Regions from separate parts of the Cupriavidus sp. GW823-FHT06D04 genome, predicted to be linked through region 1. Evidence: riboswitches for the same ligand, from Rfam matches in the RefSeq annotation. Region 1 holds a riboswitch; the other holds the start of a gene.
What was found. A riboswitch is a leader RNA that binds a small molecule or an ion and turns the genes downstream of it on or off. The one in region 1 is predicted to bind glycine.
Positions count from the first base shown of each region.

Region 2: linked by a shared signal. The riboswitch ahead of gcvT (glycine cleavage system aminomethyltransferase GcvT) and the one ahead of AC1Q7H_RS06430 (D-amino acid dehydrogenase) in region 1 are both predicted to bind glycine.

Region 1 is NZ_JBXAHL010000003.1:70,858-85,345, forward strand. Features, by position in the region: gene AC1Q7H_RS06400 (GntR family transcriptional regulator) at 1-137, shown strand, start outside; gene AC1Q7H_RS06405 (tripartite tricarboxylate transporter substrate binding protein) at 164-1,144, shown strand; gene AC1Q7H_RS06410 (Bug family tripartite tricarboxylate transporter substrate binding protein) at 1,206-2,195, shown strand; gene AC1Q7H_RS06415 (TlpA family protein disulfide reductase) at 2,221-2,724, opposite strand; gene AC1Q7H_RS06420 (sialidase family protein) at 2,721-3,941, opposite strand; gene AC1Q7H_RS06425 (TonB-dependent receptor) at 3,967-6,297, opposite strand; glycine riboswitch at 6,454-6,552, shown strand; glycine riboswitch at 6,553-6,671, shown strand; gene AC1Q7H_RS06430 (D-amino acid dehydrogenase) at 6,683-7,996, shown strand; gene AC1Q7H_RS06435 (branched-chain amino acid ABC transporter permease) at 8,076-9,092, opposite strand; gene AC1Q7H_RS06440 (branched-chain amino acid ABC transporter permease) at 9,092-9,976, opposite strand; gene AC1Q7H_RS06445 (ABC transporter ATP-binding protein) at 9,987-10,712, opposite strand; gene AC1Q7H_RS06450 (ABC transporter ATP-binding protein) at 10,730-11,503, opposite strand; gene AC1Q7H_RS06455 (DUF2848 domain-containing protein) at 11,553-12,242, opposite strand; gene AC1Q7H_RS06460 (ABC transporter substrate-binding protein) at 12,310-13,536, opposite strand; gene AC1Q7H_RS06465 (amidase) at 13,584-14,488, opposite strand, start outside.
Region 2 is NZ_JBXAHL010000010.1:132,968-147,455, reverse strand. Features, by position in the region: gene AC1Q7H_RS15440 (L-serine ammonia-lyase) at 1-135, opposite strand, end outside; gene gcvP (aminomethyl-transferring glycine dehydrogenase) at 284-3,214, opposite strand; gene gcvH (glycine cleavage system protein GcvH) at 3,315-3,695, opposite strand; gene gcvT (glycine cleavage system aminomethyltransferase GcvT) at 3,784-4,911, opposite strand; glycine riboswitch at 5,010-5,135, opposite strand; glycine riboswitch at 5,157-5,244, opposite strand; gene AC1Q7H_RS15420 (YMGG-like glycine zipper-containing protein) at 5,319-5,546, opposite strand; gene AC1Q7H_RS15415 (UvrD-helicase domain-containing protein) at 5,830-7,926, shown strand; gene AC1Q7H_RS15410 (hypothetical protein) at 8,150-8,644, opposite strand; gene AC1Q7H_RS15405 (response regulator) at 8,929-9,666, shown strand; gene AC1Q7H_RS15400 (sensor histidine kinase) at 9,673-10,791, shown strand; gene AC1Q7H_RS15395 (ABC transporter substrate-binding protein) at 10,777-11,919, opposite strand; gene hemN (oxygen-independent coproporphyrinogen III oxidase) at 12,094-13,572, shown strand; gene AC1Q7H_RS15385 (c-type cytochrome) at 13,646-14,488, opposite strand, start outside.

The sequences.
Region 1 (14,488 bases):
CCTTGCTGGACTTGCCGGATGCGCACCCGTGCGCGGTCGTGACCCGGCATGCCTTCGACCTGGGCGGCAGCTGCATCGAATACCGGCTGACGCGGGGCGACGCCTTTGCCTTTCGCTATACCGCGGACGTCCGCTGACGGACCGCACCCGAGGAGACAGACCCATGCACGCACGCCACGCGATCGCCGCCACGATCGCTGCCATGATCACCACCACCACGCTGGTGCAGGCCGCCGACACCGCCGCGGCCTGGCCGGCACGCCCCATCACGATCGTGGTGACGTATCCGCCGGGCGGCGGCGCGGACCTGATGGCACGGCTGATCGCCCCGGGTCTCGGGCGCGAGCTGGGCCAGACCGTGATCGTCGAGAACCGCCCGGGTGCCGGTGGGCAGATCGGTGCAGCCTATGTCGCCAAGGCGGCGCCGGACGGCTACACGATGATGGTCGATGCCTCCTCGTATGCGGTGAATCCCAGCCTCTATCCGCGCCTGCCCTACGATCCGGACAAGGCCTTCCGGCCGGTCGGCGTGCTGGCGCGCTATCCCAATGTGCTGGTGGCCACGGCGAGCTTCCCTGCCAGCAAGGTCAGCGACGTCATGGCCATGGCCAGGCAAAAGCCAGGCTCGGTCGCCTTTGCGTCCTCGGGCAATGGCTCGGCGCAGCATCTGGCGGGCGTGCTGTTCGAGCAGCGCGCGGGAGTCGACCTACTGCATGTGCCCTACAAGGGCGGCGGCCCCGCCATGACCGATGTCATCGCCGGCCAGGTGCCGCTGTTCTTTGCCAACGTGGCGTCGAGCCTGCAGCACATCAAGGCCGGCAAGCTCAAGCCGCTGGCAGTGACCAGCCATGCCCGCACCCAGGCATTGCCGTCCGTGCCCACCATGCAGGAAGCCGGCGTGGCGAGCTACGAGGTCTATGAATGGAACGCGGCTTTCCTGCCCGCCGCAACGCCGGACCCGATCGCAGCGAAGCTCGCTGACGCCCTGCAGAAAGTCATGACCAGCCCCGAGATCCGGCAACGCGTGGCCGAGCTGGGCGGCGAGGTCGTGGCTGCGCCGCCAGCACAGGCACGGCAATTCATCGACGGGCAGACCCGGCTATGGGCCAAGGTCATCCGGGACGGCAACATCAAGCCCGAATAGCACCCGCCAGCACCGCCCCTGCCCCACCACGGCCCAGCTACAGAACCTTCAGGAGAAATACATGACCTCGATCAATCCCCTTCGCCGCCATCTGCTCAAGACCACCGCCGCGCTGGGCGCGTGCGCGCTGGCGCCAACGCTGGCGCGTGCCCAGGCCTGGCCGGCCAAGCCGATCCGGCTGGTGGTGCCGTTCGCGCCGGGCGGCAGCTCGGAGATCGTGGCGCGCTCCACCGCGGCGGAGCTGACCAAGCTGCTTGGCGTGTCAGTCTTCGTCGAGAACAAGCCCGGCGCGGCCGGCAATATCGCGATGGGCGAAGTCGCGCGCGCCGATGACAACCACACGCTGATCCTCGGCCATATCGGCACGCTGGCGGTCAATCCGTTTATCTTCCCGAAGCTGCCCTACGACCCCATCAAGGATTTCCGCGCGATCTCGCTGCTGTCGAAGGTGCCGAGCCTGTATGTGGTCCACCCCGACGTGCCCGCGAAGAACCTGAAGGAGTTCGTGGCGCTAGCCAAGAGCAAACCCGGCAAGCTGAACTACGGTTCGGCCGGCAACGGCAGCGCCGGCCACCTGGCCTTTGAATACCTGAAGGCCGCGACCGGCACCTTCATCACCCATGTGCCGTATCGCGGCAGCGGCCCGCAGATCACCGACCTGCTGTCGGGGCGGCTGGACGCGGCCGCCGTCGGCGCACCGGCGATCATCCAGTTCATCAAGGCCGGCAAGTTGCGCTGCATCGCCACCGGCACGACCCAGCGCATTCCCCAGCTGCCTGACGTGCCGACGGTTGCCGAACAAGGCTATCCCGGCTTCGAAATGACGCAATGGTATGGCCTGCTGGCACCGGCGTCTCTGCCCCAGGCGGCCGCCGACAAGCTGGCGGACGCCACCGTGAAAGCTGTGAAGAGCAAGTCGTCGGTCGAGCGCCTGAGCGCGGATGCGGCGATTGTGGTGGGCGACACGCCGGCGGAGTTCTCGCGCTTTATCGCGCAGGAACAGCAGCGTTGGAAGCCGATCATTGCGCGCGCGGGGATCAAGCCGGATTGAACGGGCAGCCGCTCCCGGCGCAGCCTCAGCCGGCGATGCCGGCCCAGCGCAGGTGCTTGCCCCAGTCGGCGTCGCTGATCACGCCGGACACGCCCTGCCGCTGGCCATCGGCGCGATAGAAGTAGGTGCGCGGCATCTCGCCCATCCAGTCCGGATCGACCGCATAGCGCAACCGCTCCTGCGGCTCGTGCCCGAACACCCACGCGTTGCGCGTCAGCCTGACGCGCTGGAGCAGTTGCTGCACCTGTGGCAGCGCGTCGGGGTTGTCCGTCGCCAGCGTGACGACGCGCAGGTCCCGGTGCTGCGCGCGCAGCTTGCCGATGGCGTCGAAGTTGCGCTTGCAATAGACGCAGTCGAGCGACCACACCACCAGCACAAAGGGCTTGCCCTGCTGGCTGGCTGCCAGCTGGGTGGCGCTGGCCGATGCGAACACGGCGACGCGCTCGGCCGGCGCACTGCCGGCATTGGCGGCAGTCATCGCCAGGGTCAGGACGGCAGCGGCGAGCAGCTTGCGGCGGGATGGCATCATGCGCCCTCCTTGCCCAGCGGGAACACCTGGAAGCCCTCGGCCTCGGTACGCCACAGCACGTAGGCGCGGCCCGCATGCTGCAGCAAGTGCGGCTGGTCCGAGTCGCGCTCCGTGCCGGCAAGCTTGCGCGTCTGCCAGGTCTTGCCGCCGTCTTGCGACAACATCGCCGACAGGCGTGTCTGCTGGCCGTCGAACGATTTCCAGGTCACCGCGATCTCGTTGTCCTTCAGCGCGACGATATCGGCATGCTGCGCGCGCGGGTCGTCCAGCGGGCGCTGTGCCAGCAGCTTGCCGTCCTTCCAGCGCCCCACCGAGACCGTGGGCTTGCCTTCGCGCACGTTGAACCAGACCATATGCACCGTGCCATCGGGCGCCACCGAAGCGCCGGGGCCGTGGTGCGGGCAGGCGTCGATGCGCCAGTCGTCGAAGGTGGCGCGCTGCATCGGCGTGGCCCTGCCGTCGGTGCCCAGCAGCGCCAGCGCGTGGTCGCGCGCGTTGGGCGGGAATACATGGCGCCACAGCGCCAGCATCTTGCCGTCAGGCGTGGGCGACAGCGCGATGCGGCAGCATTCGCACGACTGGTCGGCGATCTTGTAGTCGGCCTGGAAGGTCTTGCCCTGGTCGGCCGAGACCGCGTAGTAGACCGCGGCGCCGGCGTACGGCTGCTTGCGCGCCTCGGCGGCAACCACGTCGCGCTTGTCGATCCAGCTGACGAAGACGCGCCCGGCGTTGTCCACCGCGATGGCGTCGAAGCGGTGTGCGATCTGGTCGCGGTTGGCATGCACCGTCAGCGGTTCGGCAAAGGACTTGCCGCCATCGGTGGAGCGCGCAAAGCGGATAAAGCCGGTCCACGGCTTGGGCAGCGGCTGGGTCCAGGTGACGTAGATCTCGCCGTCGCGCCCCGCGGCCACCTTGGGCCGGCTTTCGTGATCGGCGGCAACCTGCTCCGGCACGCTGTTGACATGCTGCGCCGGCCCGAAGCTGCGGCCGTAGTCGGTCGATGCACGTACCGCGACGTAAGGGCCGTCCTTGTAGGCGACCCACAGCTTGCCCTCGCGATCGAAGGCCGCGCCGGTGCCCAGCTCGCTCATCTTCGCGGTCTTGGCCTGGCTGCCGTGGCCGGCGTGATCGCCGTGCGTTTGCGCGGTCGCGGCCAGCGCGGCGCCGGCCATCAGCCCGGCAACGATCAGACGGAAACTGGGGCAAACGCCTTGCATGGGTGTGGTCAGCCTGTTCACGTGCTCAGAAGGAAAGTTTCGCCTCGGCGTAGAACGTCCGGCCCGGATACGGGTGGTAGACGTAGTAGCGCTGGTCGGTGAGGTTGTCGATGCCAAGCCCGAGGCGCACGTTCTTCGCGGGCCTGTACGTCACCTTGACGTCAAAGGTCAGGAAGCTGCTGGTGCCGCCGAAGGTGTCGGGATTGACGTCGGAATTGTCGAGCGTATTGTACTGCCGCCCCGAATAGGTCATGGCCAGCGTGCCGGCCCAGGCCGGCGTGATGCGATAGGTTCCCATCAGGTTGGCCCGCCACTTGGGGATGCGGTAGAAGTACTTGCCCACCGAGGCCGGGTTGTTGGCGTTCTCAAGCGTCTTCGAATGGTTGTAGGCCCCGCTGGCCGACAGGTCAAAGCCGCTGACGAACACATCGCGCGCGTCATAGGCCAGCTCGATGCCGCGGGTGCGCACGCGGTCGACGTTCTGGAAACTGGTGACAGTCGGGAATACCGTGGTGTTGGTCTGGCTGACCAGGGCATCGCGGATATCGTCCTCATACACCGAGACCCGGAAGTACGACGAATCCAACGTGCGCTCGAAGGTCAAGTCCTTCGAGAACGACCGCTCTGGCCGCAGGTTGGGATCGTTGTTGATCAGCGCGGTCCCGGTGATGCGGCCCTGGAACAGCTCGCTGACAGTCGGGTAGCGATAGGCCTGGCCCAGCGACAACCGGCCCAGCCAGTCCTGCCCGAAGGCCTTCTCCAGCGCCAGCTTGGGCGACCAGTTGGATTCGCTGCGCACCGGGTAGCCGATATCCGCGCCGGGCTGGCTGCGGCTGCCGTCATAGGCACGCCAGTGTTCGTAGCGCACGCCGGGGATCAGCTTCCAGTCCTCGGCAAAGTACCAGGCGTCCTGCGCATACAGCGCCTGGGTCTCGGTCTTGCCGGCAAAGGCGTTGTTGAAGGCGGTGATGGTGGCCGCCTGCCAGTCCGAGGTGTTGTAGGTGGTGTTGCTCAGCCGGTAGTTGTCGTAGTGATAGCCGAACGTGACCCAGTGCCCGCCCTGCAGCTGCTGCGGGCGGTAGTCGGCCTTCAGGTCGAGCGTGCGCCAGCCGGTGCCGTCGCCATAGGTCACCGTGCCCGGCCCGCTGCCAACGGTGTTGGCGCTGCGGCTGATGTCCTTGCTGACGTCGAACAGCGACGCCACGCCCGAGAAATTCCAGCCGGTCTCGTTGCGCGTGCGCAGCGACAGGCCATAGAGCCAGCGCGCGTCCTCGCCATTGCTCGGGGCAAAGGCGTTGGCGGGAATCACATACTCGTAGCCGCCGATATTCACTGGACCGTTCGACACCACGTTGCCACTGGCATCGCGCAGGTAGCTGCCCGTGGCGCTGGAGCGGTCCTGTTGCCAGTAGGCGGCAGTGAACTGCGCCTGCAGGGTATTGGTGATGTCGTAGCCAAGCTTGAGCTTGAGCTGGTCCTGCACGGTATGCGTGACGCCCTCGCTGTTCACGCCCATCACCACGCGGTCGCGGCCGGTCTGGTCCTGGTCGAAGTGGGCGCCGGTGACCGGCTTGTCGGCGGAAGTGGCACGGGCCGTGGAGCGCGCCGCGGTATAGAAGCTCAGCGGCTGGCTCTTGCTGTCCTGCCGGTCCACGCTGACCAGCCACGAGAACGGGCCGACGCGGTCGCCCACATAGGCGTTGGCGTGGACCCCGTTGAAGTTGTCGTGCGTGCCGTACAGGCTGAAGCGCTGCGTGAACAGCTGCACGCTGGCATCGCCCTCGAACTTCTCCGGCGTGCGCGTGGTGATCAGCACCGTCGCACCCAGCGAGTTGCCGGGATACAGCGCCGAATACGGGCCGTACAGCACATCCATGCGCTCGATCTCAGCGCTGTTGACCAGCGACCAGCGCGGCGGGAAGCTGAAGTCCGATCCCAGCAGGTTGGACAGCAGCAGGCCGTCCGCATAGACCAGCCCCCGCGCCGACTGGCGCGAACTGGTGCTGCGCACCGAGATGATCGAGTTCATATCGCCGATGAAGCGCTTGCGTACGGCGAGGTTGGGCGCGTATTTGAGGGCGTCTTCCGTGTTCACCACATTGAAGTCGGCCATGCGGCGGCTGCTGATGCCGTAGGCCGGCGAGGGCGTGTTGGGCGGTATGGCCGGCGTCTCGCCGCGCTCCGACTTGGCCGAGACCACCACCTCCTGCAGCGGCTCGAGCGCGTCCACCACCTGGGCGGCGGCGACGGCGGGGCCCATCAGTACCGCCGAAACGGCCAGTGCAATGCGATTTTTCTTCACTGGAAAGCCTTGTTGTCGTCTTTTTTTTTGGCTCACTCCACCTGAGCGCAGCATACGGCGCTTCTCCCCGAGAGCGAGCGCTGACATTTTATGGGGCATGGGGACGCAGGCCGATGCGACATAGCGACGCGGGCGGCAGGCCGCCTAAGTGTTAACCCGCATATCCAACGTCGGACCTTGTCACTACATTGCCCCGATTGGCGTCAAGCCAATGTGATGCAGGGAGAGACTATCGCGGCGCCCGCCGCGCACAGCGCCGAAGGAGCAACCGCCCCGGAAACTCTCAGGCAAAAGGACCGGCATCACCAGTCAGTGCACTCTGAAGAATGCCGGACGCTATCGTCCGCCGGCATACCGAAGGAGCAAGCGTACCCCGCCCTGGCGGCCGGGTGTCGTGAATCTCTCAGGTCCAGAACAGAGGGGGCGTCCGCCACGCATATTGCGTCCGGGCTCCCACCATCGACGTTCCTGGAACCTGCAGATCATGAAATCAATCGCTGTCATCGGCGGTGGCATCACGGGTGTCACCACGGCCTACGCGCTGGCCCGGCGCGGATTCTCCGTCACGCTGTTCGAGCGGCACCGCTATGCCGCCATGGAGACCTCGTTCGCCAACGGCGGCCAGTTGTCGGCCTCCAACGCCGAGGTCTGGACCCACTGGTCGACCATCGTCAAGGGCATGAAATGGATGCTGCGCAACGACGCCCCGCTGCTACTCAATCCCCGGCCCAGCTGGCACAAGCTGTCCTGGTTCGCCGAGTTCATCGCCGCGATCCCCCACTACCGCCGTAACACCATCGAGACCGCGCGCCTGGCCATCGCCGCGCGTGAGCACCTGTTCGACTGGGCGGCGCAGGAAGGCATCGATTTCGACCTGAAGAAGGAAGGCATCCTCCATATCTACCGCGACAAGGCCGGCTTCGACCATGCCGGCCGGGTCTCAGCGCTGCTGGCGCAGGGCGGGCTGGAGCGCCGCGCCGTGACGCCCGAGGAGATGCGCGCGATCGAGCCGACGCTGGCCGGGTCCTACTATGGCGGCTATTTCACCGAGAGCGATTCCACCGGCGACATCCACAAGTTCACCAGCGGCCTGGCCGCGGCCATCGATCGGCTAGGCGTGCGCTGCCTGTACGGCCAGGACGTGCGGGCGGTGAAGACCGACGGCAGGCGCGCCACCGTGACCGTTCAGGACGGCGCCGACACGGCCAGCTCCACCTTCGACGGCGCCGTGATCTGCGCCGGCACCGCCAGCCGCGCACTGGCCGCGGGGCTGGGCGACCGCGTCAACATCTATCCGGTCAAGGGCTATTCGATCACGGTCAACCTGACCGATGAAGCCAGCCGCGCCGCGGCACCGGTGGTGAGCCTGCTCGACGACGAAACCAAGCTGGTCACCAGCCGCCTGGGCGACGACCGCTTCCGCGTGGCCGGCACTGCCGAGTTCAATGGCTACAACCGCGATATCCGCGCCGACCGCATCCGCCCGCTGGTGGAATGGGTGCAGCAGTGCTTCCCCGGCGTCAGCACGCGCAGCGTGGTGCCTTGGGCCGGGCTGCGGCCGATGATGCCGGATATGCTGCCGCGTGTGGGGCGCGGGCGGACGGCATGCATCTTCTACAACACCGGGCACGGGCACCTGGGGTGGACCTTGTCGGCGGTGACTGCGGATATGGTGGCGGGGATTGTCTACCAGCATCTCGGCGCGAAGCTGGCAGTCGCGCCGGGTGCGTCGCTGGCATTGGCCAAGGCCTGAGCCTGAACTTGCAGATGTTTTCCCCCCTCTCCCATTTAGGGGAGAGGGGAGAGAACTAGGGGCATGGACGGGTTTCGCCTCATTCGGGTCCGCGCCCCAAACTCCCCACAATCCCCTTGCGGAAAGTCAGCACGCACACGATGAAGATGATGCCCGTCACCATCGACACCGATTCACCGAACCCGTTGAACCAGTCGATGCCCGTCACCGCCGCAAGGTAGCCGCCCAGTTCGCCAAGCTTGTTCTCCAGCGCGATCACAACAAACGCGCCGATAATCGGCCCGGTGAGCGTGCCGAGGCCCCCCAGCAGCGTCATCAAGATCACCATGCCGGACATCGACCAGTGCACGTCGCTGAGCGTCTCGAAGCCCAGCACCAGTGCCTTGACCGAGCCGGCCAGCCCCGACAGCGCCGCCGACAGCACGAAGGCGGTCAGCTTGAAGTGGTCGACGTCATAGCCAAGCGACACCGCGCGCGGCTCGTTCTCCTTGATCGCCTTCAGGATCTGCCCGAACGGCGAATGCACCGTGCGCACGATCAGCGCAAAGGCGGCCACGATGATCGCCAGCGCCACGTAGTACAGCGTCAGGTCGTCCGACAGCGGCAGCACCCCGAACAGCTTGCCGCGCGGGATGCCCTGCAGGCCGTCCTCGCCGCCGGTGAACGGCGCTTGCAGGCAGATAAAGAACAGCATCTGCGCCAGCGCCAGCGTGATCATCGAGAAGTAGATGCCCTGCCGGCGGATGGCCAGCGAGCCCACCACGTAGCCGATCAGCGCGCCCGCAGCGGTGCCCAGGATCAGGCCGATTTCCGGGGTCACGCCCCAGACCTTCAAGGCATGGCCGGCGGCATAGCCAGCGCCGCCGAAGAAGGCCGCATGGCCGAACGACAGCAGCCCGGTATAGCCGATCAGCAGGTTGAAGGCGCACGCAAACAGCGCGAAGCACAGCACCTTGAGCACGAACACCGGATACGCACCGGCCAGTGGCGCGGCCAGCAGGCACGCCAGCACCACGCCGTATATCACCTGCTTTGGCAGGCGCCCCGCCACCTGCTGCTGCCGTACGCCGATTGCGGCGATAGATTGTCCGCTCATCACTTCTCCTTTCCGAACAGCCCTGCCGGGCGCAACAACAGCACCACCACCATGATGACGAAGACAACGGTGGAAGATGCTTCCGGGTACAACACCTTGGCCAGCCCTTCGATCACGCCCAGCCCCAAGCCGGTCAGGATCGCACCCATGATCGAGCCCATGCCGCCGATCACCACCACCGCGAACACGACGATGATTAGGTTCTGGCCCATCAGCGGCGATACCTGCATGACCGGCGCGGCCAGCACCCCGGCAAACGCGGCCAGCGCCACGCCGAAGCCATAGGTCAGCGTCACCATCCGCGGCACGTTGACGCCGAACGCCTCGACCACCTTGGCGTTCTCGGTGCCAGCGCGCAGGTAGGCGCCCAGCCTGGTCTTCTCGATCACGTACCACGTCGACAGGCAGACCGCCAGCGATGCCCCAACCACCCACACGCGGTAATTGGGCAAGCGCATGAAGCCGAGGTCGGAGGCGCCCTGCAGCGCCTCGGGCGGTCCATAGGGCAGCCCGGACACGCCATAAACCGAGCGGAAGATGCCTTCGACCACCAGCGTAATGCCCAGCGTCAGCAGCAGGCCGTAGATATGGTCGAGCTTGTAGATCCAGCGCAGCATGGTCTTCTCGATCACCACGCCCAGCGCGGCCACCACCAGCGGCGACAGCAGCAGCATCGCCCAGTAGCTGAGCCCCGCATAGGTCATGCCGGCCCACGCCAGCACCGCGCCCAGCATGAAGAGCGCACCGTGCGCGAAGTTGATGACGCTCAGCAGCCCGAAGATCACCGCCAGGCCCAGGCTCAGCATGGCGTAGAAGGCGCCGTTGACGAGCCCGAGCAACAGCTGCGACAGCAGCGCCGGGAGCGGGATTTCAAACAGATTCATGAGTCGCTCCTTATACGCCCAGCAGTTCGTGCAGCACCGGCATCTTGGCCTGCAGCTCATTGGCCGCGAAGCGCTCGACGATGCTGCCGTGCTCCATCACGTAGAAGCGGTCCGCCAGCGGCGCGGCAAAGCGGAAATTCTGCTCCACCATCACCACCGTGTACCCCTTCTGCTTGAGCATCAGGATCATGCGCGCAAGCGCCTGCACGATCACCGGTGCCAATCCTTCCGAGATTTCATCGAGCAGCAGCAGGTTGGCGCCGGTGCGCAGGATGCGCCCGACCGCCAGCATCTGCTGCTCGCCGCCGGAAAGACGCGTGCCCTGGCTCTGGCGGCGCTCCTTCAGGTTCGGGAACATCTCGTAGATATCGGTCTCGCTCATGCCCTTGCTGGTGTCGGCGCCCTTCAGCACCGGCGGCAGCATCAGGTTCTCTTCGCATGAGAGGCTGGAGAAGATCGCCCGTTCTTCGGGGCAATAGCCAATGCCGTAGTGCGCGATCTTGTGCGTGGGCAGGCTGATGGTCTCGTGGCCATTGACCTTGATCGAGCCCTTGCGCGTGCCGGTCAGTCCCATGATCGCGCGCAGCGTGGTGGTGCGGCCAGCGCCGTTGCGGCCCAGCAGCGTGACCACTTCGCCGCGGTTCACGGTGAGGTCAACGCCATGCAGGATGTGCGATTCGCCGTACCAGGCGTGCAGGTCCCTGATCTCGAGCGCGGGTGTGTTGGATGTCGTCATCTCATTGGTCTCCCGTCTCAGTGCGCGCCCTGCAGGTCCGCGTCGACGGTGCCCATGTAGGCCTCCATCACGCGCGGATCCTTCGAGACTTCCGCATACGGCCCTTCGGCCAGGATCGCGCCACGCTGCAGCACGGTGATCTTGTCGGCGATCGACGAGACCACGCTCATGTTGTGCTCCACCATCAGGATGGTGCGGCCCGCCGAAACCTTCTTGATCAGCTGCGTGACGCGGTCCACGTCTTCGTGGCCCATGCCCTGCGTGGGTTCGTCGAGCAGCATCAGCTCGGGCTCCATTGCCAGCGTGGTGGCAATCTCCAGCGCGCGCTTGCGGCCGTATGGAAGGTTCACCGTCAGCGTCTGCGCGAACTCGGTCAGGCCGACCTGTTCGAGCAGCTCCATGGCGCGGTCATTGAGCACGTCCAGCGAGCGCTCGCTGCGCCAGAACTGGTACGCCGTGCCGAGCTGCCGCTGCAGCCCGATGCGCACGTTCTCCATCACCGTCAGGTGCGGAAATACCGCCGAGATCTGGAACGAACGGATCACGCCGCGCCGCGCGATCTGCGCGGGCTTTTCACGGGTGATGTCGATGCCGTTGAAAAGGATGGTGCCGGTGGTCGGCTCCAGGAACTTGGTGAGCAGGTTGAAGCAAGTCGTCTTGCCGGCGCCGTTGGGCCCGATCAAGGCATGGATCGACCCGCGGCGTACCCGCAGGTTGACGTCGCTCACCGCGGTAAAGCCGCGGAAGGCCTTGCCGAGGTTGCGGGTCTCTAGTATCAGGTCGTGGTGCATGGCCGTGACTCCGTGGCGCTGCCGTGGCAGTGGGGATGGCGCGGCATGCTCAGCCCGCCACGGGCAGCGCAGCGACCGCGTAGGCGTGGCGCAGCGTGCGCCCCAGCGCCGGGTCTTCCAGCTCGATCTCGAAGCGCTCGGCCGGGCGGATGCCGCCGATCGCGGGCAGTGTTCCGCACAGCATCGCAGAGCCTTCCCCGAACTCGCCGCCATGGCCGCAGAAGCGCTGCAGCAGGTCCGCCGGGGAGCGCATGGCGGTCACCGGGCCTTCCTGGTACAGCACGCGCTCGCCGTCGATGGTGGCGTAGGAGCGCAGCACCAGTTGGTCCCAGTGGCCTTCCACCTCGGAAAGGCGCCACAAGGCCGATGCACAGGGCTTCTCGCACATCTGCTTGGACACGGTGATGCCGTAGGTCTCGGCTTCGCGGTCGGTATGGTCCGAGGCAATGCCCACCAGGATGTCATCGCCGTCCCGGACCAGCAGGAACTCGGCTTCGCCGCTGCTGGCCTCGCCGCTGACCTGGATCTCCGGGGCCGGCCCCAGGCGTTGCGCAGCCACACGGTAGAACACCGGGGTATAGGGCGGGCGCTTGACGCCCAGTTCTTCCAGTTCCCGGATGTGGGCTTCCATGGCTTCGACGTCGCGGCCGGTCCAGCCCGCCACGATGAGCTGGTGGATGGTGACGGTGCGTTGCGACTTGCCCTGGCGGCTGTCGAGTTCAAAGGTAAGGGTCTTCATGATCGGTTGCTCTCTGCAATGGGGTGGAGCGCCGGCTGGAATGCCGACCTCGGTGAGGGATATGGGCTTACTTCCTGACCAGCGGGCAGGCGCTGGCGCTGAGCGGGCGGAACGCCTCGCTCGCGGGGATCACGGTCTTGATCTTGTAGTAGTCCCACGGCCGCTTCGACTCCTGCGGCCGCTTCACTTCGACCAGGTACATGTCGTGCACCATCAGGCCATCGGCGCGGATCGTGCCGTTCTTCGCGAAGAAGTCATTGACCGGGGTCTCTCGCATGCGCGCCAGCACGGCATCGCTGTCGTCGGTGCGCGCGGCCTGGATCGCTTTCAGATAGTGAGTGGTCGACGAGTACACGCCGGCATGCACAAGCGTTGGCATGCGTCCGGTCTTCTCGAAGAAGCGCTGCGACCAGGCGCGCGTGGCGTCGTCGCGATCCCAGTAGAACGATGTCGTCAGCGTCATGCCCTGCGCGGCTTGCAGCCCCAGGCTGTGGATGTCGCTGATAAACATGTGCAGCCCGGCCAGTTTCTGCTTGCCCGCGGTGTTGATGCCGAAGTCGGCAGCGGTCTTGATCGCATTGACCGTGTCGGCGCCTGCGTTGGCCAGCCCGATCACCTTTGCGCCCGAGGACTGTCCCTGCAGCAGGTAGGACGACAGGTCGGCGGAGTTGATCGGATGCCTGGCCTTGCCCTTCAGGGTGCCGCCGACACTGGACAGCGCCTCGGTGCCGTCCTTCTCCAGCGACGCGCCCAGGGCGTAGTCGACCGTCAGGAAGTACCAGCTGTTGTCGCCGCGCCGGGCCAGCGTCTTGACCGTGTTGGCGGCAAAGGCGTACGTATCGTACGAATACTGGATGGTGTAGGGCGAGCAGTCTTCATTGCTCAGGCGCGTGGTGCCGGCACCGCTGGCGATGACGATCTTGTGCTTGAGCTTTCCCAGGTTGGACACGGCCAGCGCGACCGAGGACGGCAGCGCGTCCTGGATCACGTCGACCTTCTGGTTGTCGAGCCAGCCGCGCGCCAGCGTGGCGGCGACGTCGGTCTTGTTCTGATGGTCGGCGCTGACCACCTGGATGGGGGCGCCCAGCACCTTGCCGCCGAAATCGTCCACGGCCATCTGCGCGGCCACCACCGAGCCCTTGCCGCCGATGTCGGAGAAGATCGACGACATGTCGGTCAGCACACCGATCTTGACCACGCCGTCGCTGATGGGGGCCGGGTCGACTGCGGAAGCAGTCGCCGCGAACAGGGTGGCGCAGGCCAGTACGGCGGCGCCGGTACGGATATCAGGCATTGTTGTCTCCACTGTAGTTATGGGTACTTCTGTAGTGCTGCGGGGGCTCAGCCCCGCTCGTGCCTCAATGCCGCCTCGATGCCCATGCCGATGGCCAGCAGCCTGCGGTCGGACAGGTGGCGCCCGAACAGCATCAGTCCCACCGGTGCGTCGCCCAGGCGATGGCACGGGACCGACAGCGCGCACAGGTCGAGCATGTTGGCGATGGCCGGGTTGCGCAGCAGCAGCCGGTTGGTGCTGAAGAAGGCTTCGTCGTCGTCCAGGTTCGCGATGCGCGGCGCCACGACCGGCACGGTGGGCAGGACCACGGCGTCGAAGCCCGCCAGCTCGGCATCGGCCTGCCGGCACAGCTCGCCCCTGCGCTGCAGCATGCGCAGGTAGTCGGCGGCACGCTGCCCGTCAGCCAGCCGGATGCGCGACAGCACGCGCGGGTCATAGCGATCGGCCTGCTCAGCCAGCAAGCTGCCGTGCCAGGCACTGGCTTCCGCTGCGACCAGGCCGCCGTTCGCGCCGATGCCGGCCAGCTGGTCCCAGCTGTCGAAGCTCACGTCCTGCAGCAGCGCGCCCGCCGCGGACAGCCGGCGCAGCGTGCGGCTGAAGACCTCGGCCACCTCGTCCGACATGCCTTCCAGCACCAGCCCGCTGGGCACCGCCAGGCGCAGCCCGGCCAGCGGCGCCGGCCCCGCGGGCGGCGCCTCGCCTGCCATCACGGCATCAATGGCGGCGCAGCACGCCACGGTGTTGGCCAGGCAGCCCACCGAGTCATAGCTGGGCGACAGCGGCACCGTGCCCTGCAGCGGCACGCGCCGCGCCGTGGGCTTGAAGCCAGCGATGCCGCACAATGCCGCCGGGATCCGGCACGAACCGCCGGTGTCCGAGCCGATCGCCGCCAGGGCCATGCCGTCGGTCACCGACACCGCAGCGCCTGACGACGAGCCGCCCGGAATGCGGC
Region 2 (14,488 bases), on a different contig from region 1:
GCTGGCCACCTGCGGCAGCAGGCCATCGCGCTCAAGCCCCTGCGCAAACATCAGGGCCGCGCGCATCGGGCCCACGGTATGCGAGCTCGACGGGCCGATACCCACCTTGAACAGATCGAAAACGCTGACTGCCACGGGAAGTCTCCAGGATGTCGATGGCCCGCGCAGGGCTCTTGTCGTTTTGCAGCCTTCGCTCAGAACGGGCGCCGCACGGCGCGGCGCCCTTCATATCGAGCATAGCGCTTTGGCGGGCGCCCAGTGCCGCGGGCGGCCCGTCCGAAGCTCAGTCGACCACGTAGTCGCTGACCGGCACGCAGGCGCAGAACAGGTTGCGGTCGCCGTACACGTTGTCGGCACGGCCGACCGGGGGCCAGTACTTCTGCGTGCGCAGCGATGCCACCGGGTACGCGGCTTCCTCGCGCGTGTACTTGTGGGTCCACTCATCGGCGGTCACGACCGCGGCGGTGTGCGGCGCGTGCTTGAGCGGGTTGTCGTCGCGGTCGAAGGTGCCGTCGGTAACGCGGCCGATTTCCTGGCGGATCGCGATCATCGCGTCGATAAAGCGGTCCAGCTCGTGCAGTGCCTCGCTCTCGGTCGGCTCGATCATCAGCGTGCCCGGCACCGGGAAGCTCATGGTCGGGGCGTGGAAGCCGTAGTCCATCAGGCGCTTGGCCACGTCTTCATTGCTGATGCCGGTGTCCTTCTGCAGCGGGCGCAGGTCCAGGATGCACTCGTGCGCGACCAGGTCGTGCTGGCCGGTGTACAGCACCGGGTAGTACGGCGCCAGGCGCTTGGCCACGTAGTTGGCCGCCAGGATTGCGTTCTCGGTGGCGGCGGTGAGGCCGGCCGAACCCATCATTGCGATATACATCCACGAGATCGGCAGGATGCTGGCCGAGCCGAACGGCGCCGCCGACACGCCGCCGATGCCGCGGTCGTCACGGCGGTAGCCGACGCTGTCCTGGTTGGGCAGGAAGTCCGCCAGGTGCGCACCGACCGCGACCGGGCCCACGCCCGGGCCGCCGCCGCCGTGCGGGATGCAAAAAGTCTTGTGCAGGTTCAGGTGGGAGACGTCGCCGCCGAACTGGCCCGGCGCGGCGGTGCCGACCATCGCGTTCATGTTGGCGCCGTCGACATAAACCTGGCCGCCGTGCTGGTGCACGATCTCGCAGATCTGCTGCACGCCCTGCTCGAACACGCCGTGCGTCGACGGGTAGGTGATCATGATAGCCGCCAGGTTCTTGCTGTGCTGCTCGGCCTTCTTCGCCAGGTCCTGCAGGTCGACGTTGCCGTCCTCATCGCAGGCCACCACCACCACCTTCATGCCGGCCATCTGCGCCGACGCCGGGTTGGTGCCGTGCGCCGACGACGGGATCAGGCAGATGTCGCGATGGCTCTCGCCGCGGCTGGCGTGGTAGGCGTGGATGATCAGCAGGCCCGCGTACTCGCCCTGCGAGCCGGCGTTGGGCTGCAGGCTGACCGCGGCGTAGCCGGTGGCGGCACACAGCATGGCCTCGAGCTGGTCGATCATCTCGCGGTAGCCCACGGTCTGGTCCAGAGGCGCGAACGGGTGGATCTGGCTGAACTCGGGCCACGTCACCGGGATCATCTCGCTGGTGGCGTTCAGCTTCATCGTGCACGAGCCCAGCGGGATCATGGTGCGGTCCAGCGCCAGGTCTTTGTCGGCCAGCATGCGCAGGTAGCGCAGCATCTCGTGCTCGGCGTGGTGCGTGTTGAAGACCGGGTGGGTCAGGTATTCGCTGGCGCGTGCCAGTGCCGCCGGGAAGGCGTCCTGCGCGACGGCCTCGAGCTTGTCGAAGTCCAGTTCGGCGGGCAGCGGCTTGCCTTGCGTGAACACTTCCCACAGCGCGACCACGTCGGCGCGGCTGGCGGTCTCGTCCAGCGAGATGCCGACGCGCGTGGCGCTGATATGGCGCAGGTTGATGCCGCGCGCGGTGGCCGCGGCATGGATCGCATCGGTGTTGAAGCCGGTTTCCAGCGTCAGCGTGTCAAAGAAGCTGGCGTTGGTGCGCGCGAAGCCCAGCGCCTGCAGGCCGGCGGCCAGCGTCGCGGTCAGGCGGTGCACGCGCTGCGCGATGCGCTTCAGGCCCTGCGGGCCGTGGTAGACGGCATACATCGAGGCCATCACGGCCAGCAGCACCTGCGCGGTACAGATGTTCGAGGTGGCCTTCTCGCGGCGGATATGCTGCTCGCGCGTCTGCAGGGCCAGGCGATAGGCCTTGTTGCCCTGCGCATCGATGGTCACGCCCACCAGGCGGCCCGGCATCGAGCGCTTGAAGGCGTCCTTCACCGCCATATAGCCGGCGTGCGGGCCGCCGAAGCCCAGCGGCACGCCGAAGCGCTGCGAGTTGCCCACGGCCACGTCGGCACCCCATTCGCCGGGTGCGGCGATCAGCGTCAGCGCCAGCAGGTCGGCGGCAGCCACCACCAGGCCGCCGGCCGCGTGCACGGCATCGGCGATGGCGCTGTAGTCGTTGACGTCGCCGTTCACGCCCGGGTACTGCAGCAGCACGCCGAAGGCGTTGGCCGCGGCGGCCTCGGCAGCGGGGCCGACCTTGACCTCGATGCCCATCGGCAGCGCGCGCGTGCGTACCACTTCCAGCGTCTGCGGCAGCACGTCGTCGGCCACGTAGAAGGTGTTCGAGTCGTGCTTGTTCACGCGCTGCAGCAGTGTCATGGCTTCGGCCGCGGCAGTGCCTTCATCCAGCATCGACGCATTGGCGATGTCCAGGCCGGTCAGGTCGGTGACCATCTGCTGGAAGTTCAGCATCGCTTCCAGGCGGCCCTGCGAGATTTCCGGCTGGTAAGGCGTGTAGGCGGTGTACCAGGCCGGGTTCTCGAAGATATTGCGCAGGATGACGCCGGGCGTGACGGTGTTGTAGTAGCCCTGGCCGATAAAGCTCTTCAGCACCTTGTTCCTGCCTGCCAGGCCGCGCAGCTTTGCCAGCGCGGCTTCCTCGCTCAGCGGCTCGGTGAACTCGCCCATCGGCATGCCGTCGCGGCGGCGGATAGCGGCGGGGATGACGGCGTCGATCAGCGCGGCGCGGCTGTCATAGCCGAGCACCTTCAGCATGTGCTGCTGTTCGGGAGTATCGGGGCCGATATGGCGGGCGGCGAAGGCGTCGCGCGCCTCCAGTTCGGCCAGCGTGGGCCGGGTTACTTGGGCGGCGTTCATGGGAAGCGGGGCGTTCATTGGCAAGAACCTCGTGGGGTGCGCGCCGGCCGGTGGTCAGCCGGGACGGCGCGCGTCAGTCTGCAGTGGCCGGTCCATCGTTGGACCGGCGCCGCCGGCGTCAGGCGCCGACGCTGGCCTTGTAGGCGTCGGCCGACATCAGGCCGTTGACGTCGTCGCCGTTGGCCGGCTTGAGCTTGAACAGCCACGCGTCGAAGGCGTCGGCATTGACGCTTTCCGGCGCGGCCGTGGCGGCCTCGTTGACGGCGATCACTTCGCCGGCCACTGGGGCGTAGATGTCAGAAGCGGCCTTTACCGATTCGACCACTGCCAGCGCGTCGCCGGCACCGACCGACTTGCCCACTTCGGGCAGTTCCAGGAAGACGATGTCGCCCAGCGCGTCCTGCGCGTGGTCGGTGATGCCGATGGTGAGCGTGCCGTCGGCTTCGACGCGTACCCACTCATGCGACTCGGTGTACTTGAGGTCAGCGGGGAAATTCATGGAGGTTCTCCGGATACAGATCTGTTTCTTGTTGGGTGATGCCTGCCCGGCAAGCGCCGGCAGGCGAGGGCGACCGTTGGTATGAGCCTCAGCTCACGAGTGCCTTGCCATTACGCACAAACGGCAGTTTAACCACAGTCGCGTTGAGTTTGCGGTCGCGGATCTCCACCTGCACGGTATCGCCCACGGCGACATCCTTCGGCAGGCGGGCAAAGGCGATGGACTGCGACAGCGACGGGCTGAAGGTGCCGCTGGTGATTTCACCGTCACCGGCCGGGGTGATCACTTTCTGGTGGGCGCGCAGGACGCCGCCTTTGTCACGCAGGATCAGCCCGAGGAATTGCTGGCGCGAACCGGCCGCGCCCAGTGCTGCCTTGCCGGTGAAATCGCGCTCGCTCTGCAGGTCCACCGTCCAGGCCAGGCCCGCATCCAGCGGCGAGGTGTTGATATCCATGTCCTGGCCGTACAGGTTCATGCCGGCTTCCAGGCGCAGGGTGTCGCGCGCGCCCAGGCCCGCCGGACGCACGCCGGCGGCGTTCAGCTTTTCCCAGACGGCGGCAACGTTTTCGGCCGGCACCACCAGCTCGAAGCCGTCTTCGCCGGTGTAGCCGGTGCGGGCCACCATGATCTCGCCGATGGCCGGGTCCTGGACCACGGCGGCGTTGAAGGGCTTGAGCGTGTCCGACGGCTGGGTCGAGGGGAAGGTGCTCCACACCGTGGTGCGGGCGTTGGGCCCCTGCACGGCGACGATGGCCAGAGGCTGCACGCCTGCAGGCGCAACATCTTCACGGCGCGGCGTGATGGTCACATCGCTGCCGGTGGCGGCATTGCGCGCGCGGATCCATTCGATGTCGCCCAGCGCGGTGCTGGCGTTGACGACCAGGCGGAAGCGGTCCTCGGCAAAAAAGTAGACGATCAGGTCGTCGATCACGCCGCCTTTCTCATCCAGCATGCAGGAGTAGAGCGCCTTGCCCGGGGTCTGCAGCTTGTCGACATTGTTGGCCAGCAGGCCGCGCAGGAAGCTGCGGGTATTGGCGCCGGTGAGGTCGACCACGCACATGTGCGACACGTCGAACATGCCGGCGTCGGTGCGCACGGCATTGTGTTCTTCGATCTGGGAGCCGTAGTTGACCGGCATGTCCCAGCCGCCGAAATCAACCATGCGGGCGCCGAGGGCGCGGTGGATGGCGTTGAGGGGCGTGGCCTGGAGCGTCATGGAATCCTCGGGGGCAATCTCGGTTGGCGAAAACAAAAAAGGGCCATCCGCCGCAACGCTCGCCGCGCCTGAATGTGGCGTAGCAATCCGCTGCGGCGGATGACCCCTCTGTCCTCGATACCTGAGAGATTACAAGGCGGATCCTGCAGGACCCCATCCTCGTGCGCCCCTTCGGTGGGCACGCTCGCCACGAATGGCGGGTGCCGCTCTCCAGAGTGCGGCATGCATCGTGTGCATATTGCATGCCGATCCGATCGGTCCGTGGTGCCTGAGAGTTTTCGGGTGATACCCCTTCGGCGGCGCAGGCGATGCGCGCTCTCCCGGTCGGATGCGCGCAATGTACGGGAGGCCCCGGCCTTTGTCAAACCGGCCAGGGAGCCTGCCGTACCTGTCGCTGCGGGTCTGGCTTACTTCTTCTTGTCGTCGGTGACAACGTTACCGATCACGCCGCCCACGGCCGCGCCACCCAGCGTACCCAGCGCACTGCCTTCGGTGAGGATGGCGCCGCCCACGGCACCCGCGCCCGCGCCAATGGCGGTATTACGCTGCTTCGGGGTCATGTCCGCGCAACCGGCAAAGGCCGCGACGGTCGCGCCGATCAGGGTCACCTTGGTCAAAGTCTGCAGGGTTTTCATTATTGGCTCCGGTGTGATGATTCAAGCATGTCACCCCTGCCGCGCAGGCCGGGGGGACATATCAGTTAGAGCGTTGCGTTGCGCGATTGGCTCCGGCCTTTACGAAGTGTTACGCCAGTGACACAACCGGCCCTGTCAACGCGGTTTGCGCTGACTGACCTGCCGCGGCCAGCGTGTTAACATCGTCAGCTTTGCCGCCGAGCCCGTTTTTGGGGTGCCGGCGTGTCCCGCCTGGCCTTCCGCTGTTCCTGCTGATTTCCCCGCCTCCAACCGCATCCCTCGCATGACCCATGGCCTGAACCCCGCCCAATCTGAAGCCGTCCGCTACCTGGACGGCCCTTGCCTGGTGCTGGCCGGGGCGGGCTCCGGCAAGACCCGGGTGATCACGCAGAAGATCGCGCATTTGATCGAGGACAAGGGTTTCGAGCCGCGCCATATCGCCGCCGTCACCTTTACCAACAAGGCCGCCAAGGAGATGCAGGAGCGTATCGGCAAGCTGATGGAGGGCAAGACCACGCGCGAGGGCAAGCGCATCCCGCTCAAGCAGCTGACGGTCTGTACCTTCCACTCGCTCGGGGTGCAAATCCTGCGCATGGAGGCCGAGCACGTGGGCCTGAAGCCGCAGTTTTCGATCATGGATTCGGATGATTGCTTCGGCCTGATCCAGGAGCAGCTGGGCACCACCGACAAGAAGCTGATCCGCGGCGTACAGGGCACGATCTCGCTGTGGAAGAACGGCATGGTCGATCCGGAGGCAGCGATCGCGCAGGCCGCCAATGCCGACGAGCACCAGGCCGCGCTGGTCTACCGCAACTACGTGGCAACGCTGCACGCCTACCAGGCGGTGGATTTCGACGACCTGATCCGCCTGCCTGCCGAGCTGTTCGCGCGCAATGAAGCCGTGCAACTCAAGTGGCAGAACCGCCTGCGCTACTTTCTGGTCGACGAATACCAGGACACCAACGCCTGCCAGTACCAGTTGCTGAAACTGCTGGCGGGTGGCTCGCACCTGCGCGCGCCGGCCTTTACCGCGGTGGGCGACGACGACCAGGCCATCTATGGCTGGCGCGGCGCCACGCTGGACAACCTGCGCGGGCTGCAGACCGATTTCCCGGACCTGAAGGTGATCAAGCTGGAGCAGAACTACCGCTCCACCGTGCGCATCCTGGAAGCGGCCAACGCGGTCATCGCCAACAACCCCAAGCTGTTCGACAAGAAGCTGTGGAGCGAGCACGGCATGGGCGACCCCATCGCCATCCACCCGATGAACGACGAGGAGCACGAGGCCGAGTCGGTGGTGTTCCGCCTGTCCGCGCACAAGTTCGAGCGCCGCGCGCAGTTCCGCGACTACGCCATCCTCTATCGCGGCAACCACCAGGCGCGGCTGTTCGAGCAGATCCTGCGGCGCGAGCGCATTCCCTATGTACTGTCGGGCGGCCAGAGCTTCTTCGACAAGGCCGAGATCAAGGACATCTGCGCCTACCTGCGCCTGATTGCCAACCCCGACGACGATCCCGCCTTTATCCGCGCCATCACCACGCCGCGCCGCGGCGTGGGCAACACCACGCTGGAAGCGCTGGGCACCTTTGCTGGCCAGGCCAAGGTGTCGCTGTTCGAGGCCGCGATGATGGGCGGCATCGAAGGCAAGCTGCAGCCGCGCCAGCTGGAGCCGTTGCGCATATTCTGCGAATCGATGGTGCGGCTGGCCGACCGCGCGGCCAAGGATCCGGCCACCGTGGTGCTGGACGACCTGATGGAAGGCATCCACTACGAGGCCTACCTGTACGACAGCTTCGACGAACGGCAGGCGCAGTCGCGCTGGACTAACACGCTGGAATTCCTGGACTGGCTCAAGCGCAAGGGCACCAAGCCAGAAGGCGCCGAGGGCGAGGAAGCCACCGGCTTCGACAATGCCGACGGCTTCGGCAGCGAAGGCAAGAACCTGCTCGAACTGACCCAAACCGTGGCGCTGATGAGCATGCTGGAAGGCCGCGAGGAAGACCCCGACGCGGTGCGGCTGTCCACGCTGCATGCGTCCAAAGGGCTGGAATATCCGCACGTGTTCCTGGTCGGCGTGGAAGAGGGCATCCTGCCGCACTGCCGCGAAGACGAGGACATGAGCGACGAAAAGATCGAGGAAGAGCGGCGGCTGATGTATGTCGGCATCACCCGCGCGCAGCGCAGCCTGCATGTCAGCTGGTGCAAGAAGCGCAAGCGCGCGCGCGAGACCTACTCGTGCCAGCCTTCGCGCTTTATCGGCGAGATGAAGCTGGAGGAAGCGCCTGCGCCAGTCGATGAAACCCCGGCGATGAGCCCCAAGGACCGGCTCGGCGCGCTCAAGGCACTGCTGGGAACCGGCGGCAAGACGGCCCCGGGCTGAACGGGCGCTACAGTCCCGATACAAAGGCCTGCGAGGCTGACAAGACGCCGGGCGCAGGCGTCCCTAGTATGGCGGCTGTGCTGCTCGCGCCGTGTGCGCGGGTGGCGCCGCGGCAGGCCCGCCCGGTCTGCCTGCTGCGCCGGACGTCTCGTTCGGAACTTCCCTGTTATTCGGCCCCCGGCGCGCGAGCGTGCGGGGGCGTTTTTTTGCCGCGGCCGCGAACCTACCGCTGCGGTCCGCCCGGCGGCATCATCATCGCGCCCGCGGGCGGCAAGCCCATCCAGCGCGCGGCTTCGGGCGCGGCGCGCAGGCGCCGGCGCTGGGCCGGGTCGAGGCTGTCGTCCAGCGCCAGCCAGCGTTCGCGCACCGCGCGGCGGTCCTGCTCCAGCGCATCGTGCAGTCGGTCCATGGCCTGCGCGCGCGGCCGCAGCGGTGCGTCGGGGGTTTCGTCGGCCGTCTCGCGCAGCAGGCGCGCGTGCAGTTCCAGTGCATGGGCCTCGGCTTCGCGAGTGGCGCTGCGTGCGGCCTGCCAGAGCTTGGCCTGCGCGGCACTGAGTCCCAGCGACTCGGCGGATGCCGGCGCGGAGGGCGGTGGCGGCATCGCCCCTGTCGGCGGCGGGCCGGATTGCAGCGCGCTGGCCGGCGTGGCCAGCAGGCACGCGGTGCACAGCGCCAGCAGGGAAGCGGCGGTGCGCAGGCGGGTCGGCGGAAATGGCATAGCGTTCTCCTGTGATGGCAGACACCGTCGTGGCAACGTGCCGCGCGATGCCCGCGGTTGGCTCGGGTCAATGCCGGTCCATGCTAGGGAAGGCCGCATGCCAATGCTTGAGCACTTGGTCAGGCCCGTACTGCAATCCCGTACAAAGCATGGCTGGCCGGCAAGGCTGCGTATCAGGGCTGATACAAAGCCGGCATAGTGGGGGCATCGCGGGCTGGTAAAGTTGGGCACCGCATGCCCCCGGCACCGGCCCTTGCTACCGGTATATGCCGATCCCTTCGCTTATGGAATTCACCCCCACGCTTCCCATCCGCCTGCTGATCGTCGACGACGATCCCCAGATCCGCGCCATGCTGGCCGACTACCTGTCCACCTTCGGCATGCAGGCCGACGGCGTCGAGGGCGGTGCCGAGATGCGGCAGGCGATGGCCGCCACGCGCTACGACCTGGTGATCCTTGACCTGTCGCTGCCCGGCGAAAACGGCCTGGCGCTGTGTCGCGAACTGCGCGCGCGCACCGAAGTCGCGGTCATCATGCTGACCGCGCGCGCTGAGTTGGCCGACCGCGTGGTCGGGCTGGAAGTTGGCGCAGACGACTACGTGACCAAGCCCTTCGAGATGCGCGAACTGGTGGCGCGCATCCACACCGTGCTGCGCCGTATCCGTGGCCACGGCGCCGACGCGCGCCAGGGCGCGGCGCCTTCCGGGCATGAGGTGCGCTTCGGCGACTGGCGCCTGAACACCACGCTGCGCCAGCTGGTCGACCGCGACGAGGTGGTGGTGCCGCTGTCCAATGCCGAATTCCGCCTGCTGCTGGCCTTTGTCGAACAGCCCAACCGCGTGCTCGACCGCGAACTGCTGATCAACCAGGCGCGCGGCCGCGGCCTCGATGTGTTCGACCGCAGCATCGACCTGCTGGTGTCACGGCTGCGCCAGAAGCTGCGCGACGATCCGCGCGACCCCACGCTGATCCGCACCGTGCGCGGCGTGGGCTATGTCTTTACCGCCACGCAGGAAGGATGAACGCGAATGGGCCGGCTGGCGCGCCATGATTCGATGTTCGTGCGACTGTTCGTGGTGATGGCTGCCATCATGCTGGCCATGCACCTGCTTGGCATGACCGTGATCGAAAGCCTGTTCCCGCGGCCGGGCAGCGAGCGCGTGCTGCGTGACCGCCCCGGCGGGCCGCCGCCCCGGCCCGAGGCGTGGCCGCCCGGGCCGCGGCCGGAAGGCGCGCCCGCCGGGGTGTCCGGCGAACGCATGCCGCCCCGGCCGCCGCCGCGCTGGCCCTGGCCGCCGCACTTGGGCCTGCTGTTCCAGGTGGCGGCGATTGTGGCCGCTTCGTGGGCCGGCGCGCGCCTGCTGGCGCGCCCGGTGCAGGAGTTGGCCAGCGGTGCCGGCCGGCTGGCGCAGGACGTGCACGCCGCGCCGCTGGACGAGCGCGCCGGCCCGGCCGAAGCGCGTGCCGCGGCGCAGGCGCTGAACCATATGCAGCAGCGCATCCGCACGCAGCTGGCACAGCAATCGCGTTTCCTGGCGGCGGTGTCGCACGACCTGCGCACGCCGCTTACGCGCATGAGCCTGCGCATCGAGCGCATGGACAGCGCGGATGTCCGTGACGTGCGCTACCGGCTGCGCCAGGACCTAGCCGAGATGAACGGCCTGATCGATGCCACGCTGTACTACCTGCGCGACCGCGACGAAGCCGGCGGCCCGCGCCAGCGCGTGGATGTGCTGGCGCTGCTGCAGGCGGTGGTCGACGATGCCGCCGAGACCGGCCACGAGGTCGCGCTCGGCGGCCAGGCGCAGCCGCTGCTGGCGTGCCCGTCCGAGCTGCGGCGCGCGGTGGTGAATCTGTTGGAAAATGCGCGGCGCTACGCCGGCGCGGCCAGCATCGTGCTGACCGACAGCCCGCAGCGGGTGCTGATCGACATCTGCGACAACGGCCCCGGCATCCCGCCCGACGAGCTGCCGCGCGTGCTCGAGCCGTTTTACCGCGTCGAATCCTCGCGCAGCCGCGCCACCGGCGGGGTCGGCATGGGGTTGTCGATCGCGGCCGACATTGCCGCGCGCCATGGCGGCGAGCTGACCCTGAGTAACCGCCCTGAAGGCGGCCTGCGCGCGCGCCTGTCCTTACCGCGCGGCTGACGCCGCCAGCGTGACGTACTGCGAGCCGCGCTGCCCGTGCGTGAAGTCGAGCGAAAAATCGCCCACGTCCACGCGCCCCTGCAGCGCCCGCCGCATCTCGGCCGCGCCGCTGCCGCGCAGGCCAGCCAGCGCGCGCGCCAGCCACGCCGCGCCGATATAGCCGGCCAGCGTGGCCGGCGACGGCGGCTCATCCAGGTATTGCTTCATGCGCGCCACGTGTTCCTTCACCACCCGCAGCGTGGCCTGTTGCGGCCCGGGCGCGACCTGGGTCAGCACCATGCCCCCGCTGTAGCCAGCGCCCAGGATCTCGCGCGCGGCGGTGGCGCTGACCGACGACAGCCCGACCAGGAAACCGTACCAGCCCTGCACCGCCAGCGCGCGGCCGAGCCCCGCGTAGGCAAGGGTATCGCCCGCCACGATCACCGCGCCCGGGCGGGTGGCGGCGATGCGCCGGGCGGCGGCATCGGGATTGGCGTCGAGCGGCACCGCGCGCGCGCCGGTCTGCGCCTCAAGCCGGGCCAGCGAGGGGGCAGCGAAGTCCGGCGCCAGGGCCAGCGCGATGCTGGTCAGGCCATAGCTGCGCAGCTGACGTACCGCCGCGTCCAGTTCGGCCTGGTAGTCGGCGCGGGTGAACCAGACGTTGTCGGCCGTCAGCCCAAGGCCCGATAGCGGCGCCACGATCTGGACGCCGCGCCGGCCCAGCTCGGCCGATGCGGCCAGCGCCGGCAACAGCCGGTCGCCGGGGCCGAACAGCAGCTCGGCGCGGTCGGTATCGGCCAGCGACACCGCCTGCGCCAGCGCGCGGTGCGGGTCGGGATCGGCATCGCGGACGACGTGCGCGATGCGCACCGGGCCGTTGCCGGCGTTGACGGCGTCAAACATGACCTTGGCCCCGGCCAGGTAGTCGCGCGCAAGGTCGGCTTGTGCGCCGCCGCGGTCGAGCAGGTGGCCGACCACGACCGTGCGGCGCGCCTGCGCCTGCGTCTGCGACAGCGCTGGCCAGGCGGGCAGGGCCAGTGCCGCGCCGGCGGCGGCAAGTAGGCGGCGCCGTTGCCGGGCCGGCGCTGCCAGGTGGCTGCGCAGCGGTGGGTACGGCGGAAACATCGGAGTCTGGTCGGGAGTTGGCATTGCAGGGGCAGGTGACGCGCAGGCCGGCGGTGGCGCGCAGCGTATCCGCCACACATGACACCAATGTGACGCCCGCCGCCCGCAGGTCCAAGGCCCGCGCTTGACGGCGGTCAACGCGCCAGCGGCGGTGCGGCCCTACGATGGGCCGTCACACACCCATACCCCCGCGCCCCCATGACCCCGTCTGCCATGACCTCCCCTGCGCCCGACCGCCGCGCGCTATCCGACTTCCGCGCGCTGGCCGGCCGCCTCGACGGCAACGGCCCGCGCTATACCTCGTACCCGACGGCCGACCGCTTCCGCAGCGGCCCCGACCTGTCGCTGTACCACGACGCACTGGCCGCCTGCCGAGCCGATGCGCCGGCGCCGCTGTCGCTGTACCTGCATATCCCGTTCTGCGAGAACATCTGCTACTACTGCGGCTGCAACAAGATCATCACGCGCGACCATGGCCGCAGCGCCCGCTACGTCAACTACCTGGGCCGCGAGATGGCGCTGGTGGCAGGCCGGCTCGGGCCGCGCCGCCAGGTGCTGCAGTCGCACTGGGGCGGGGGCACGCCGACCTTCCTCGACCCTGACGAGATGCGCCGCGTGATGGCGCTGCTGCATGAGCATTTCGAGCTGGCGGCCGAGGGCGAGCATTCGATCGAGATCGATCCGCGCCGCGTCGACCACGCCCGCATGGCGCTGCTGGCCGAACTGGGCTTCAACCGCGTCAGCCTGGGCGTGCAGGATTTCGATCCTGAGGTCCAGCAGGCCATCCATCGCATCCAGCCCTTCGAAGAGACCCGCGCCGTGGTGGATGCCGCGCGCACGCTGGGTTTCCGCTCGGTCAGCCTGGACCTGATCTACGGCCTGCCGCACCAGACCGCGGCGCGCTTTGGCCGCACCATCGAGCAGGTGCTGGCGCTGCGTCCCGACCGGCTCTCGGTCTATAGCTACGCGCACCTGCCGCATGTGTTCAAGCCGCAACGCCGCATCGACGAAAATGCCTTGCCGCCCGCCGGCGAGAAGCTCGACATCCTGGTCTCCACCATCGAGCGGCTGACCGCCGAGGGCTACGTCTATATCGGCATGGACCATTTCGCGCTGCCCGACGACGACCTCGCCGTGGCCCAGCGCGAAGGGCGGCTGCAGCGCAACTTCCAGGGCTACTCCACGCACGCCGGCTACGACCAGGTCGGGCTCGGCATTTCCGCGATCGGCGCGATCGCGGGGCGCTACGTGCAGAATGCGCGCACGCTGGACGAGTACTACGGCGCGCTCGACCACGGCCGCCTGCCGCTGGCGCGCGGCGTGGCGATGAACGCCGACGACCACCTGCGGCGCGAGATCATCGGCGACCTGATGTGCAACGGGGTACTTGATATCCCGGCGCTGGAAGCGCGCCACGGCATCCGCTTCAGCACGGCCTTTGCGCCTGAGCTGGCCGACCTCGCCGCACTGGGCGCGGACGGGCTGGTGCAATGCGCGCCGGAACGCATCACCGTGACGCCGCTGGGCCGGCTGCTGGTGCGGCGCGTGGCGATGGTGTTCGACCGTTACCTGCGCGAGGATGCCGCGCGGCCCGCGGACGCTGGTGCCCGGGCCGCTGCCGCCAACGATGGCGCGCAGCCGGTGCGCTTCGTGCCGCGGTACTCGCGCGTGGTGTAGCGGCCGCGCAGGCGGTACGGACGAAAAAAAGCCCGCGCACATTGCGCGGGCTTTTCGTTTGCAGCGGAAGGACTTACTTGGCGGCGCTGGCCATATAGTCCGAGGCGGCGATCACGTCCGCGTCCGGGCCAGCGTAGCCACCCTTGGGCGGCATCACGCCCTTGCCCTTGAGCGCAAAGTTGTGGACCGCGTCCATGCCTTCCTTCAGGCGCGGCGCCCAGGCGGCCTTGTCGCCGAACTTGGGCGCACCGGCTACGCCGGCGGCGTGGCAGGCGGCGCAGACCTGCTCGTAGACCTTCTTGCCCACGTCGGCCGAAGCGGCCGGCGCAGCAGCGGGTGCGGCGGCAGCAGCTGCCGGGGCCGCAGCAGCGGGCGCTGCCGGTGCAGGCGCGGCAGCGGCGGCCGGAGCGGCGGCTGCTTCAGGGGCTGCGGCGGTCGCCGGCGCGGCGGCAGCCGGGGCAGCCGGCTCCGGGAACTTGGCGCCGCCGGCATCGGCCATGTAAACCACGGCACGGGCCAGTTCGTAGTCGGCGTAGTCGTCCGGCGTGGTGCCGGCGCGCGCGGCCATCGCGCCCTTGCCGTTCATCACCGACTTCATCAGGCCGTCAAAGCCCTGGCCGATGCGCGCGGCCCAGTCGCCGGCGTTGGCATACTTGGGTGCACCCGCGGCGCCGGTAGCGTGGCACGCGGCGCAGATTTCCTTGTAGACCTGCTCGCCCGTCTTGAAGACGCGCGGCGCGTTGGGATCCTTGATTTCGAGCGAGGCAACCGGCTTGATGCGGTCGTTGACGGCTTCCGCCGTGGTGGCAACTCCGGCGCTTTCCGTCGAGCCGTGTCCGACAAAGTTGACCAGCAGAATGATCACGATGATCGGCACCAGGAAAGCCGCGATCACGACTGCGATCAGCTGCTTCGG